Regions from separate parts of the Chryseobacterium sp. FG46 genome, predicted to be linked through region 1. Evidence: riboswitches for the same ligand, from Rfam matches in the RefSeq annotation. Region 1 holds a riboswitch; each other region holds the start of a gene.
What was found. A riboswitch is a leader RNA that binds a small molecule or an ion and turns the genes downstream of it on or off. The one in region 1 is predicted to bind cobalamin.
Positions count from the first base shown of each region.

Region 1 (3,771 bases):
GCCTGTTACAGCCAGAGTAACCAAAGATATCAGGCCTTCCGTACATATTCTGGCTGATCTTAATCAGTATTTGAGCGGGCAGACTACTTTAAAGCTGGATAGCACTAACCATACGGCAATGGGATCCAGCCAGCACCTGGTGAATGTAACTAATAATATTACAAAAATGTTTAAAGTAGATCATGTGCATAATGACTAAGATATTCGTAATATCCAATAGAGGGCATTTTTGCTCTCTTTGGATTTTCGCCATCCTGACAAGCCTTTTGGTTTCATGTTCTGGCGAATATGAAGGAATTCCTATTGATAAAGATGAACCTTATAGCTTACAATATCCTTCAGGCTTTCCCAAAATGACGTTTGATGTTACCGGAAATCCTGTTACAGTAAATGGAGTAGCTCTTGGAAAAAAACTGTTTTATGAAGGAAAGCTGTCCAGAAACAATACTATTTCCTGCGGGTTCTGTCACATTCAGGAATATGCATTTACCCACCACGGCCATAATGTAAGCCATGGGATAGATGATAGATTAGGAATAAGAAATGCACCGCCTATTCAGAATATGGCTTTTCTCAAAAATTATACATGGGACGGGGTAAGTCATAATCTGGATGAAAGATCTCTGGTTCCTATTACTACAGATTTTGAAATGGACAGCTCTCTTCCTGAAGCAGTAGGAAAACTGAATAGTGATGCGAACTACAAAAAAATGTTTAAAGCAGCATTTGGTGATGAAAAGATCACTGGAGACCGTATTCTTAAGGCTATTTCTCAGTTTATGGCAACATTGATATCGGCAGATTCCAAATATGATCAGATGATGAAAGGAACGCTATCTTTCACGGCTGAAGAAACACAGGGAATGTCCCTTTTCCGGAATAAATGTGCATCATGTCATTCAGGAGAATTGTTTACCGATGAGAGCTACCGAAATTCAGGAATGTATTACAACGCCCAGTTCGATGACAGAGGAAGATACAGGGTTACTTTAGATTGGAATGACAACATGAAATTCAGAGTTCCCAGCTTAAGAAATGTAGAATATACCGCACCTTATATGCATGACGGAAGATTTTACACCTTAGAGGCGGTACTTAATTTCTATTCAGACAATGTTGAAAATCATCCAAATCTTGATCCTCTTTTAAAACAGAATGGGCATACTGGTATTCCCATGACGGGTCAGGATAAACAATATATTATAGCTTTTCTGAAAACACTATCAGATAAGAGCTTTATATCCAATCCAAAATTTGCAGAATAATTTATAGAAGACATGAAGAAGATTATAATAATCATAAGTTTGATCCTGTTGAGTCAGTATCAGGCGAAGACCATTAGAGACAGTGCATATATTGCCCCGGAAACCTTTAGTAGATTCAATTTTGATGATGATTGTGATGCCTGTGGCTGTGCGGCAGGAAACGGATCTTCCGGCTTTGAATCTTTGCTGAATCCACAGTTTGTAGGAATCAAATACTTTGCCCAGCATTACAAAGCCAAAGAAAACTTATTTGTAAAAGATCTTACACAGGATCAATATTTTAATACCCTGCAGCTTTGGGGAAAAATTCCACTGACTAAGAAACTGAGTGTTTACGCAAGTCTGCCATTCCATTTTCATGAAAAGAAAACCATGCAGGGAGATATTAAAATCAATGGAATAGGGGATCTTAATCTGATGGGAATTTACCAGCTGATGAGTTCCAAAGATAATTTCCATCATCTGAGCGGAGGTTTGGGCGTGAAAATTCCTTTAGGGAAATTTGATGAAAAAGGAACATCCGGTGTCAATCCAAGTTTTCAGCTGGGAACCGGAAGCTGGGATTATCAGGCGGCTTTGAATTATAAATTTCAGAAAAATAAAGTAGCCGTATTGGTCAATACAGACTATACAATCAAAACAGAGAATAAGAAAAATTACCGTTTTGGAAACCAGTGGAATTATGCTGCAACAGGTTTTTATCAGGTTGCGGGGAATGAAAAGTCTATTTTTTCTGTAAAAACAGGAGTTCAGGGAGAAGTATATGCCCAGAATAAACAATTTGATGAAGCATTGCCTAACACTGCCGGGAGCGCTTTGTACGGAAAACTGGGATTTGAAGCTTCTTATAAAAAGCTGAGCCTGGGAAGTGAAATGATGCTTCCCATGTATACTCATCTGGCAGGAGGAGATATTGAAGCCAAATCAAGATTCAGTATTTTCCTTAATATTGGAATTTAAAGGGGAAACCCCTAATGAAATTATGCTAAAGCTCCTTCGGGAGCTTTAATTGTTTATAAATCATGATTTTAATTGGGGATTAGGAATAATTATTTATCTTTGCCGGAATTTGGTGAGCCGTAAAAAGCTCTTAAAAGGGAATCCGGTGAAAATCCGGAACAGACCCGCTGCTGTAAGCTCCGCACCAAAGTTTTTGAAAAATATATCCACTGTTTTTAAGAATGGGAAGGATTTCAAAAATGGAGTAAGTCAGAAGACCTGCCAGAAAATAATCGTTTGACGCTTTCGTGGAATAAAGCTTAGGACATCAATGATTCTGTGCAGTGACAGCTGTGCTTTGTCGTTGTATTCTTATACCCATTAGCGTCTTCATTACCCTAAATGAGCTAATGGCGGCAAAACTAACTACTTCTGCAATTTATAAAGCTGTTTTCACAATATTAGTGTTAACATCTCAACTTGTGTTTTCCCAAACTAAGAAAAAAGACAGTCTTCAGGAAGAGACCATTAAAGGAATCAATCTTTACAAAAAGAATTTTAAAGAAATTATTCCTGCACAAACCCTGCAGGGAGAACAGCTGGAAAGACTAAACAGTCATTCTGTGGCAGATGCACTGCGGTATTTTTCGGGAGTGCAGATTAAAGACTACGGCGGATTGGGTGGTTTGAAAACTATTAATATCCGAAGTATGGGAAGCCAGCATGTAGGTGTTTTCTATGACGGAATTCAATTGGGAAATGCCCAAAACGGACTGGTGGATCTGGGAAGATATTCCTTGGATGATCTTGAAGAAATATCATTGTATAACGGGCAAAAAAGCGAAATTTTTCAGCCGGCAAAAGACTTCGGATCTTCAGGATCTATTTATTTACAGCCTAAAACTCCTGTGTTTAAAGGAACAAGAAAAACCAATCTTGTGATAAGAGTCAAAAGTGCTTCCATAGATCTCTTTAATCCTTCATTCCGGTTGGAACAGAAGATTTCAGACAGGATTTCTGCCAGCTTCAGCGGAGAATTTATGCAAAGTGACGGAATTTACAGATTCCGGTATGCGAAGAAATATCCGGACGGCCAGCAGGCTTATGATACTATCGCAAAAAGACAGGATTCAGACATCAAAGCAAAACGTTTTGAAACTTCTTTATATGGAACTTTAAATAACGGAAGCTGGAATATCCGTGGTTACGGTTATATTTCAGACCGTGGAATGCCGGCACCTATTGTGAATGGCCGTTTCGGAGGAAGGGGAGCGAGACTTTCTGATGAAAATTATTTCGTACAGGCCAATCTGAGGAAAAAACTGTTCCCGAAATTTGAAACCCAGCTGAAAGCAAAATTTGCTTACGATTACACCCATTTCATGGATACGGTTCGTTCGCAGTCTATTATTCATACCGATAATACCTATATACAGCGGGAACTCTACCTTTCCTCATCCAATATCTATTCTATTACGCCCAATTGGGATATCAGCCTGAGTGGTGATTTTCAGTATAATAATCTGGATGCCAATCTGGATAACTTTTCTTATCCTACGCGTTACAC
Region 1 is NZ_JBMDJJ010000006.1:188,819-192,589, forward strand. It holds gene ACODR7_RS06930 (MbnP family protein) at 1-199, shown strand, start outside; gene ACODR7_RS06935 (cytochrome-c peroxidase) at 192-1,265, shown strand; gene ACODR7_RS06940 (transporter) at 1,278-2,225, shown strand; cobalamin riboswitch at 2,319-2,505, shown strand; gene ACODR7_RS06945 (TonB-dependent receptor plug domain-containing protein) at 2,615-3,771, shown strand, end outside.

Region 2 (3,771 bases), on a different contig from region 1:
TAGAAAAAACAGAATTGCTTACTTACCACAGGATCTCTTTTTACCCAGGTATGTAAAAATCAAAAACCTGATTCCCCTTTTTTGTAATCAAAAGAATACTGAACTACTTTTTACTTCAGAATTCGTAAAGCCTTTCCTCCATGAAAAACCTAAAAACCTTTCTAAAGGTGAACAGAGAATTATTGAAACCCTGATGATTATTTATTCTGAAGCCCATTTTATTTTACTGGACGAGCCATTTCATAGTCTTTCTCCCAAGGTTACTGAAGAATTAAAGAAAAATATACTGCGGGAGTCAGCACATAAAGGTTTCATTATTTCTGATCATAATTTTAAAGATGTTCTGGATATTTCCGAACGTATATTTCTGCTTTCAGACGGTCATCTGAAACAAATACAAGATTTAAGTGAACTGCAGCGGTATAATTATCTTCCGAAAAGCATTTAATTTATATATTTGGAAGATCAAAAAAATTTCATGATGACTTTCATAAACAAAGCATTCTATTTATCTGCTTTCAGTATCTTATCTATAACCTTTGTAAAAGCACAGACAAAAGTTCCTTTTGGAGTGGTAAAAGCTGAGGAAGGATATGCCAACGTACGTGTACACAAAGACGATTACAGAAAAATTGTAGACAAGATCCGTATGCGCAAAGGAGATGTATTTGTTTATGTAAAACCGGCTCCGGGAGAAACGGAATGGATCTGGATCAAATATCCGGAAAAACAGGATGACGACAAGCCTTTTGTACGGTATGAAACTCTTGATAAGGAAGGAATGGTGAATAAAGGGCGTATTGCATATGTGGACCAGCTTCCCGCCTATACTCCATCTAAATCTAAAAATGGAAGATCCCTTATTTTCACCGACAATTCGGATCCTAAAATCCCTACTGCCCAAAGAAGCAAAGTGGTGATTGATATTTATCCTTCCAATGCAGGATATCGTAAAAAGGAAAAAGATGCGGATGGAAAGATTCTTACCATTGATAAAGTAAAACCTTGGGGAATTGGAAATGACCTTCCTGAAGGAATGACCGAAATCAAATCCATCAGAGTGCAGCAACCCGGAAGAGGATCTGTTTTTGTAAGAGAAGCTATCAAAAATATGTTCCAGCCTACCATGGATTTTGAGAACGTAGGAGTAACATCTCTTGACAATGATAATATTTTTCTTTATATGATCAATGGTTCAGGAGAAAACAGATACACTACACTCTGGACAATTAAGAAGGGAAGAGTAATCAGCCAGATTATTTATCATAATCCGGAATAAATTCATTATTTTTGCATTCGAAAAGTTTTACACTTATTCATCACAGAAATTGGTTCTGCATCACTGCAGATTAAAAGGGAACCGTGTGAAAATCACGGACTGTCGCGCAACTGTAAGTAACTGAAGTCTTTATCAAAGATCCACTGTGCGAGGCATGGGAAGGAGATAAATGATGTTACAAGTCAGGAGACCTGCCTTTTTCTTAAACATGTAACTTTCGCGATTTGAAGTTGTATTGATCTGATGGATTGTTTCAGGAATTCTGTAAGTTCCTGTCATTATTCTGTTGTTTCCAATCATTTCTTATCGCTTTAATTATAATAATGATATATGACTACAGAAGAAAGAATTGAAGCATCCGAAACCAGAATCTTTAAAGCGGTTTTCCCTAACACAACCAATCATTACGATACCCTTTTTGGAGGTACTGCCATGCAGCTGATGGATGAAGTAGCTTTTATCACAGCAACCCGTTTTGCCAGAAAAAGAGTGGTAACCGTAAGCAGTGATAAGATTGATTTTAAAAAACCTATTCCTGCCGGAACCATTGTGGAACTGATCGGGAAAGTTTCATACGTGGGAAAAACCAGTATGAAAGTGAATGTTGAAATTTACACTGAACAGATGTATTCCTATGAAAGAGAAAAAGCTATTGTAGGTGATTTTACTTTTGTAGCCATCGATGAATTCAAAAAACCAATTCAAATACTATAAATAAATTTCGGGCGGCCTTTGGCCGCCCGAAATTTATTATATTTTTATTGAAATTATTTCAACACTTTTTCCGTTTCCAGACTTTTATTTAAAAGAAGCTCAAAGGCCTCTCCCATTTCATCCGATGCTCTGCTGATAGCATTTTCAAGCATATTTCGGATTTGTTTTTCTGTTACTCCTGCTTCCGTCCAGCTCTTTCCTGTAGTATGGGAATTTAAAATAAACGGCATAATCCTGTCGATCCCGCAGGCAAAAATAGCATCCGGTGTTGTCTCTTCTTCAAACTCAAGCCACAGGTTAAAAAATTCTGTACGCAAAGGCTCATCCAGAATTCCAAAGATTTTTTGGGCTGAAGCTTTCTCTCTTTCAAATTTTCCTACCATTGCTTTTTCATCAAAAATAAAAGTATCTCCGGCTTCAATCTCCACAAGATCATGAATGGAAAGCATTCTTATCACCCTCAGTAAATCAATATCTGCACGGTTTTTAGCATACGGATAAAGGATCTGGGCAAGAATGATAATCTGCCAGGAATGTTCCGCCGTATTCTCTCTTCGGGAATCATCTGCATTATAATTTCTTCGCTGTACATTTTTAAGTGCATCCACTGCAAGAATAAAATCGATCTCTTTCTGAATTTTCATTTTACTTTTCTCTGTTATATTGTTCTGAAGAGTATACCCTGTGGTTACCCATTTATTATTTATCTTTTCTTTTGTAAGTACTTTTAGATTTGCTTTTTACAAATGATTTAGGTGTTTTTATTTCTAACAAAAATACGAATACTGATACGGACCTCAAAATCAGATAATGAGTAATGAATGATAGCTGGTTACTTTTCTTTTCTCTTCATTTCTTTCATTCTTACTTAAAATTTAAGTGTTTTTTTCACCATTTCTCATTCAAATCTAATTCTAACAAATTTTAAATAAAAATTATTTATTTGATTATCAGTATATTAAATAATTTATTTTAAAAATTACACTACTTTGTATTGCATAATACCATTTTAATTACATATCTTTGTAATGTAAAATCGAAATAGGTACAACTAGCTAGGTTCCGAACTTCGAAAATTATATAACTAATTAACAAAACTTATCAAAGATGAATACCGAAAATACCAAAGCGCAAATGCGAAAAGGAATTCTGGAATTCTGTATTCTAAGTCTCATCAATAACCGCGAAATGTATGTTTCTGATCTTATTGACGAACTGAAAAAAGGAAAACTGGATGTAGTGGAAGGGACCCTCTACCCTCTTCTTACAAGACTTAAAAACGGAGAGTTTCTCTCTTACAGATGGGAAGAATCTACCGGAGGACCACCCAGAAAATATTATCAGATCACAGAAAAAGGAAAACTTTTCCTGGATGAACTTCTCAATACATGGAATGAACTGACAGCCTCAGTAAACCAAATCACTCAACAAAATTAAAAAACAAAGCTATGAACAAGACACTCTCAATAGGACTCGCAGGTTTTTCTTTTACCATAGAAGAACACGCATATATAAAGCTCAGCGATTACCTGAACGCACTGAGAAGCTCTCTGGATGCTTCTGAGGCTGATGAAGTAATGCATGACATAGAAATAAGAATGGTGGAGATTTTCAAAGATTCTTTAGGAAAACGTGAAGTGATTAACGATACCGATGTAGAAAAGGTAATCGCACAGATCGGAAGCCCTGAAAAAATCGAAGAACAGGAAGAAGCTTATTTTTCTGAAAAAACATCTGCCAGAAACAATAATTCAGGAACTCATTATACAGATAAAAAG
Region 2 is NZ_JBMDJJ010000011.1:84,799-88,569, forward strand. It holds gene ACODR7_RS10330 (ATP-binding cassette domain-containing protein) at 1-448, shown strand, start outside; gene ACODR7_RS10335 (hypothetical protein) at 479-1,279, shown strand; cobalamin riboswitch at 1,313-1,492, shown strand; gene ACODR7_RS10340 (acyl-CoA thioesterase) at 1,610-1,993, shown strand; gene ACODR7_RS10345 (HD domain-containing protein) at 2,047-2,637, opposite strand; gene ACODR7_RS10350 (PadR family transcriptional regulator) at 3,101-3,430, shown strand; gene ACODR7_RS10355 (PspC domain-containing protein) at 3,442-3,771, shown strand, end outside.
Region 2: it holds a riboswitch for cobalamin, as region 1 does, so the genes downstream of both, ACODR7_RS10340 (acyl-CoA thioesterase) here and ACODR7_RS06945 (TonB-dependent receptor plug domain-containing protein) in region 1, are expected to answer to the same signal.

Region 3 (3,771 bases), on a different contig from region 1:
CCCATTTTTCAGTCTGGGATTGGGCATATTGGGACCAATAAACCGTCATAGGAGCCGGGCGGGAAACGTCACCGAAGATCACCGGAGGTTTTACACAGCGGCTTCCGTAGCTTTGTACCCATCCGTTTTTGGTGAATACAAATCCTTCCAACTGTTCTCCGAAGTATTCTACCATGTCGTTACGCTCAAATTCTCCGTGAACCAGTACATCGATACCAATTTCTTCCTGCCAGCCGATTGTTCTCTGAGTTTCCTCTTTCAGTAAAGTATCATACTGTTCTGCGGTCAGTTCCCCTTTTTTGAATTTCGCTCTCCAGCTTCTTACCTCTGTGGTTTGCGGGAATGACCCTATTGTAGTGGTTGGGAATAAAGGAAGCTGCAATACTTCCTGCTGCTTTTTTTTACGGATTTTGAAAGGGTTTATTCTCTGAGCATCTTTTTCAGAAACAGCATTTGCTCTTTGCTTTACCTGGTGATTATGAATAAGAGAAGAAGTTCTTCTGCTTTCAATTGCTTTTTTATTTTCTTCAAATGCTTTAAGAATCTGTTCATTTTCTGTTCCGGAAGCAAGTTCTTTAAGTGTTACGACTTCTTTTACTTTTTGTTTAGCAAAAGCCAGCCAGCTTTTAATTTCCGGGTTAAGATGGGTTTCAAAATCCAGATCACAAGGTGAATGAAGCAATGAACATGATGGAGCGATCAAAATCCTTTCAGATCCTAATTTTTCAACAGCTTTTGTAATGAAAGACAGCGACTTTTCATAATCATTTTTCCAGATATTCCGGCCATCAATTACCCCTAATGAAAGGCATAAATTTTCCGGAATACTATTCAGAATATCATCCAGTTGTTCAGGATTTCTCACCAGATCAACATGCAATGTATTCACAGGAAGTGAAACGGCAAGTGATGCATTATCTTTTAATCCGTCGAAATAAGTGGCTACAATAAATTTCAGTTTTGGGAATCGTTTTCTGATTTCGGCATACACAAAAAGGTAAGTTTCTTTGGCTTTTTCTGTTAAATCCAAGGCTAAAAAAGGTTCATCAAACTGAATCCATTCCGCACCCTGATCCTGAAGTTTGGTTAAAATCTCCGTATAGACCGGAAGAAGATTTTTCGCCAGATCCAGTTTATCAAATCCTTCTTCTTTTTCTTTTCCCAATAACAGATAAGAAACCAGTCCGATAATCACCGGTTTTGCATTGATTCCCGCTTGTTTTGCTCCTGCAAATTCATTGAAAATTTTATCTGAACTCAGCTTAAACTGTTGGTTATTATAAAATTCCGGAACGATATAGTGATAATTGGTATCGAACCACTTGGTCATTTCCATTGCGGTGATGTCCAGTCCGTCTTTCTGATATCCTCTTGCCATTGCAAAATAAAGATCAAGCTCAGTATTGTTTTTTTTAAGCACTACTTCATGATACCGTGTTGGAATTGCTCCTACTACAAGGCTCATATCCAATACCTGATCATAGTATGAAAAATCATTACACGGGATAAGGTCTATTCCGGCTTCTTTCTGGATATTCCAGTTTTGGGTACAGATAGTTCTTCCGGTGTTCAGAAGCTCTTCCAGAAGGATTTTACCTGACCAATACTGCTCGCAGGCTTTTTTGAGTTCTCTTTTGCTACCAATACGCGGATAGCCAAGGATGTGAGTTTGCATTTTTTTAAACTTTTTAGTTAAACTTATTGTGAAAGTCCCTTAAAATGCTTCGTTATGTTTTTGCGGAGAAAATTTCAGGAAATAATGACATAGCAGGCAATGCATTTCCAATTGAGAGAAAATACATATCTGATATACCATCTGTATGACCCAAAAGCTTCAGCCCGCGAAAGCATTGTCAATTCAGTAAAGGCAGGTCTCCTGACTTGTAACAGTTTCCGTCATCCTTCCCGTTTTTGGCAGTGGATATGCAAGGACAGAAACTTTTGGCATGTTACTTACAGTTGCGCGACAGCTCGTGATTTGCACACGATTCCCTATTAATCTACCTTAAGTAAAACCTTTCCTGTTTGATGAAGTATCTGCAAAGAACTGTACTTTTACCTTTAACAAAGATTATCAGTAAAAGTTTTTAATTTTGTGTAAAATTAGCAATACCGAATAAAAATACAATTCATAATAAATAATTAAGCAAATTAAACTTTTAAAAATAAAAATAGAAGCATATAATTCTTTACATTTGACTGTTTTAATCATTTAAAAGAATAATATTCTGTGGAACAACTCGATGATAAGGATTTACAGCTGCTCAGGCTGCTCCAGAAAAATGCTAAACTGACTGTTAAGGAACTTGCGAAAGAAGTGAACCTCTCTACCTCTCCGGTTTTTGAAAGGGTAAAAAGGCTTGAACAGGAAGGTTTTGTTAAAAGGTATGCAGCCATTCTTGATGCTGAAAAACTGAACCGCGGTTTTACGGTTTTCTGCCAGATCAAGCTCAAAATTCATGACCGGTCTGTAGGTTATGATTTTGTAAAAGAGATTTTAGAAATTGAAGAAGTTGCCGAATGTTACAATATTTCCGGAGATTTTGATTTCCTTCTGAAAGTTCAGGTAAGAGATATGAAACATTATCAGGATTTTGTATTTAACAAGCTGGGATCTGTAGATTCTATAGGCAGCACTCACAGTACTTTTGTGATGGCTGAGGTAAAAAACAACTATGGATTAACAATATAATTAAATTTATAACTAGGGCTTCATTATAAGAATAAAAAAACCGCCAGATAATGACGGATCTTATGTTGTTTTGAAGCCTCTCATCGGTTAATTAGCTGCCGGATCAATCATTTCTTCTGTAAGTCCTAATGATTTTAAAAGGTTTTTGCTGTCGAAAAATAATGTTGCATAATGTTTTCCTTTTTTAAAAACCAGTTTTGATCCATCTGGAAATTCATTGTCTGCTGCTAATTTTTGTGTTTTGGCATTGTACTTCCTGAACTTCGTTTTACTGTCCTGTAATGTACTTTTATTCAGAACAAGACCAAAAGGAAGTCCCTCAACAATTACAGGTTTATTATCTGAAGCAACAAAAAACATCTCATTCACAGTATTGTTTTTTCCCAAGCTGCAATAAAGTTCCAGCCCTGTTTTAATGGGCCATTTGGCATATTTCTCTTCATTGGCATCTTCATAAAAGATGGCTTTTACATTCAACTCTTTTGAGATTTTATCAGGAGCTTGCGGGAATATAAATTCTGAATTTCTATCCAATAAAGAACCCAAAGCGGCTGTTTTTTGTGAAAATACAGTCACACTTACTACCAGAAAAAATACGGTTACAATAAAATTGAATGGTTTTGTCTGCATGAGAATATTTTAAAATTTTAAGGATTTGATGGTTAAAGGTATTAAAATTTTGGATACAGCCCCATTTTAAGCAATTTTTATACATCGTATTTCTGTTTTTCACTATTTTCTTTCCTGTAAATTGAATACGGTACCGGCAGGATCGGTAATCCAGTGCATATTTTCAGGAAGTTCTTCAATTTCGTCACAGGTTTCCCTACCGTTTGACAGCAGATATTGTGTAGCGGCTTCTACATCGGGTACGGTGAGCTGAAGCCATGTTTCAGAATGGGTGTAATTGTCTACACAATCCAGCCATATAATATTATGTCCAAATTTTACTTCATGCGTTCTGGAAACAGTGGGATTTTGTATTGGTTTTTCCTCAACCTCCAATTTTAAAATATCCCGGTAAAAAGCAACTGTTTTTACGTATTTATTTTTGGGAATTTTTATAGCAATATTAATTC
Region 3 is NZ_JBMDJJ010000001.1:330,720-334,490, reverse strand. It holds gene metE (5-methyltetrahydropteroyltriglutamate--homocysteine S-methyltransferase) at 1-1,675, opposite strand, end outside; cobalamin riboswitch at 1,850-2,035, opposite strand; gene ACODR7_RS01450 (Lrp/AsnC family transcriptional regulator) at 2,231-2,692, shown strand; gene ACODR7_RS01445 (hypothetical protein) at 2,780-3,322, opposite strand; gene ACODR7_RS01440 (VOC family protein) at 3,425-3,771, opposite strand, start outside.
Region 3: it holds a riboswitch for cobalamin, as region 1 does, so the genes downstream of both, metE (5-methyltetrahydropteroyltriglutamate--homocysteine S-methyltransferase) here and ACODR7_RS06945 (TonB-dependent receptor plug domain-containing protein) in region 1, are expected to answer to the same signal.

Region 4 (3,771 bases), on a different contig from region 1:
TATATCTTCTACAAAATCTTTCTTGATTCCCGCTTCAAAACGCAAATCTTTTGTTGGAAAATAACGCAGTAATCCTGCAATAGATCCTGCACTTCTGTTAATATTTCCAATTCCTGAACTACCTGCTCCATTCCCTTTATTAATTTGAAATTCACCGATAATATTAACATTCCACTTTGAATTCAGAAAATAATTAAAATCATTTTTCAGAATATAATTCTTCCCTACCCCTCCGCTGGTTTCAGCACCGTTAATATTACCAAAGTACTGGAAATTTTCCTCTGTATAAGCTGTTTTGAATGAGTTACTAAATTTTATAGTACTCCAATCCCAGGAAAGTAAACTTCGGGTATTCTGAGTTTCATATTTTGTTTTGTTTTCCAAATCTCCAAAATGAACAGGATAATGTTGTTGCCCATTAAAAAATTCTGATATCCAGGAAATCTGATGATGCGGAGCAATTTTATAGGCTGTTGCTATATTGATATTCGTATTATAATATTGTCCGTTATCATTACTGTAAGTCTTTCTTTTATCCACCTCAACCTGATAATCATTTTTACTTATTGAGTGATTGCCAGAAACTTTAAAAGTGAACTTATCGTTGCTGTAAGAACCTTTTACAAAATTATTATAAGTATTAAAAGAAGCGGCTTCTGAAAATAATGAACCATGGAAACCTTTATTAAAATCAAGGGTATTATTCAGGTGAATACTTCCCCCGATGGCGCCACTTCCATAGATTACACTTCCTCCACCAGCTTTTATACCAATCTGATCATAGCCGAACAAAGCAATATTATTGATATCTCCTTGTCCTAAAAAATTAGAATTGATATTAATTCCGTTCCATACAAATGCAGTCTGCTGGGCGGTAGTTCCTCTGAAAGAAGGGGAAGAAACAGCACCACGCCCATTTTCTTTGATATAAACCTGTGACTGAAATCTCAGGAGTTCTGAAAGGTTACTGGAGTTTTTCCCGGCCTCTTCTGCGGAAATTGTTTTTACGGGATGAAAAAGCTTCACCCTGTTCATCTGGTTGTCGAAGACATAAATAGTGTCAATGGCCTTCTCTTGTCCAAAAAGAAAACAGCCATAAGATGAAAAAAGCAGTACTAAAGATCTTTTTATATCCATTCCTTTTTACTTTTCCTCCGAAAGCAATATGTTTTTATGATTACAACTCTGGCAGGTCTCCTGACTTTCGCATTCTGCACCTTCCCGTTATATACAGTGGTTTTTTGCAGAAACTTTTGTTGCGATTTACAGTTGCGGGGACAGTCCGGGAGTTACACCCGATTCCCTTTTCATTCCAAAATACTGGAAACCAAAATTTTTGCAAAGATAGTTTTTTATGTGTATATGCCAAAAAATAGGGATTAGAAACAGATAGTATCTTTTAAGACCGGGAATCCTTTCTCAGGAAAACGCCAGATTCAAAATCTGATGGGAAATGAATAATAAAATAGCTGCTTCCAGTTGAAAGCAGCTATATATCATGAAATAACGTTTAATTAATTATTTACCAATAACTTCGGTAATCGGGTTTCCTACATTTCCGCTTGGGAACTGAATTTTCAATAGAGAAGATACTGTTGGAGCAATATCTGTCATATGATATTCCTTATTGCTTTCTCCCTGTTTTACTCCCCATCCCATAAAGATCAACGGAATATGAGAATCGTAAGAATTCCATACGCTGTGTGTAGTTCCTGTTTTAGAATATGGCGGAAGCATAGAGTCATGAGAAATTAACTGGATATCTCCACTTCTCTGTCTGTTGATGCCATTAATAATTCTTTGTTTGATTGGCTCCGGAATGCTTGACTCCTGAACTTTGTCTACAGAAACAGCATATAAAACGGTAGGATCTTTCTCAATTTCTTTTACAGCAAAGTTTCTTACATCATCCAGCTCAAGCTTATTATCTGCCAATACTTTTCTGTCAAAATAAACCTGGTAGTTATCAATGGCATTAACCAGTTTATCTGCCGCAAATTTCTCTTTCAGTTTCTGGTTCAGATTCTTTTCCGCATCTTCTCCGAAGAAACCTGTCGGGATTTTATGTTCTTTAAGGAATCCCACAGAATGTGCTCCACCATGGTCGGCAGAAAGGAAAACGGTATACTCTCCTTTTCCTACCTTTGAATCAAGATACTTAAAAAATTCAGCTAGATCCTGATCTAATCTGATATAAACATCTTCTACTTCAATAGAATTTGGTCCGAATTTATGGCCTGCATAATCTGTAGATGCCAGGTTGATGGCTAAAAAGTCTGTGATATTATCTCCACCCAGTTTTTCACCTTCTACAGAAGCTTCTGCCAGTTTCAATGTCAATGTATTTCCGAAAGGCGTATAACGGATGTTATCTTTTTTAGTCTGATAGTCTTTTGCTAAATTACTGTAAGGGAAAGTAGGTGTTTTTGCACTTCCCAGCAAACCTTCCCAGGGAGAATTGTCCGGTGCACTTTCTGTATATTCATTGATTGGAAGTAAAGTATTCCAGCCATTGGCTACTAATTTTTCAGGAAGATTCTGAGAATTGAATGATTTTACCCATTGCGGAAGATCATTCATATACCATGTACTGGTAATGAAATTCCCCGTACTGTCATCAAACCAGAAAGCTCCGTTTGGAGTGTGTCCTGCAGGAAGAATGGAAGCACGGTCTTTCAAGGAAACCCCCACTACTTTTCCCTGGAAGTTTGTTGCCAGTCTCAATTCGTCAGTTACTGTGGTAGACCAAAGATTTTTCGGAGAGTGGCTTCCCGTTTTTATATTGGTAGTTCCTACCGGCTGAACGCTGTCATCTGCAGTACAATAAACTCCTTTACCCGTTTCTTTATCCGTCCAGTCGTTTCCTGCAATCCCGTGAATTGCCGGTACAGATCCCGTATAGATACATGTATGTCCCAAAGCCGTAATGGTAGGAACATAAGGAATATGTACATTATTTAAAGAATATCCTGTATTCAAAAGTCTTTTGAAACCATCATTTCCATACTTACCATAAAAACGGTATAAATAGTCCCAACGCATCTGGTCTACTACCAGCCCCACAACTAATTTGGGTCTTTCAAGTTGGGTATTTCTGTTCTTCTGTGCATTGATTGTAACTACGGAGAATAAAGTAGCTGCCGCAATTGAAATGTTCCTAAGCATCCAAGTAAATTTTTATTGGTGACAAATTTAAGGGTTTTGAAAGTTTTGAAGTGTGAAATTTTACTTAAATTTGATTATTGTACAATTATCAACCAATCTTTTATGATTTTAGGTGTATACTGGTATTTCAAATTCCCGGATCATTTATATGACTTTCAGTTTTTCAAATTCTATCCGGGACTTGGAGGACATGCCGATACCCCTGCTGAATTGACCGCCAGAATACGGGTGGAAAATACAGATGATTTTGTCCATCAGCTGGAAGCGCTAAAATCAGGTTTTAAAAGAACATATTTACACCTGAATATCGATGAAAATCAAATCGTCATCAATATCGGTGACTATATGCTTTTTGATTTCCACTTTCAGTTTGCATTGGAAATAGAAAAACTATTAATCCGGGAAAATGCTGTATCATTGGATTTCAGCATTCCTTTTACCATTCAATCCACCAAAAGTTTTGCTCCGGAAAGAGACGAATTCAAAAATATAGAACACCGTTTCATTCAGATGGTGGGTTCGGATTTCAAAAAAAGTAATGCAGAAAATTATGCTGCCAGAATTGATTGCAATCTTCCTTTACCATACAAACAGAGGCTTATTGAT
Region 4 is NZ_JBMDJJ010000010.1:74,790-78,560, reverse strand. It holds gene ACODR7_RS09605 (TonB-dependent receptor plug domain-containing protein) at 1-1,137, opposite strand, end outside; cobalamin riboswitch at 1,171-1,347, opposite strand; gene pafA (alkaline phosphatase PafA) at 1,519-3,165, opposite strand; gene ACODR7_RS09595 (hypothetical protein) at 3,268-3,771, shown strand, end outside.
Region 4: it holds a riboswitch for cobalamin, as region 1 does, so the genes downstream of both, ACODR7_RS09605 (TonB-dependent receptor plug domain-containing protein) here and ACODR7_RS06945 (TonB-dependent receptor plug domain-containing protein) in region 1, are expected to answer to the same signal.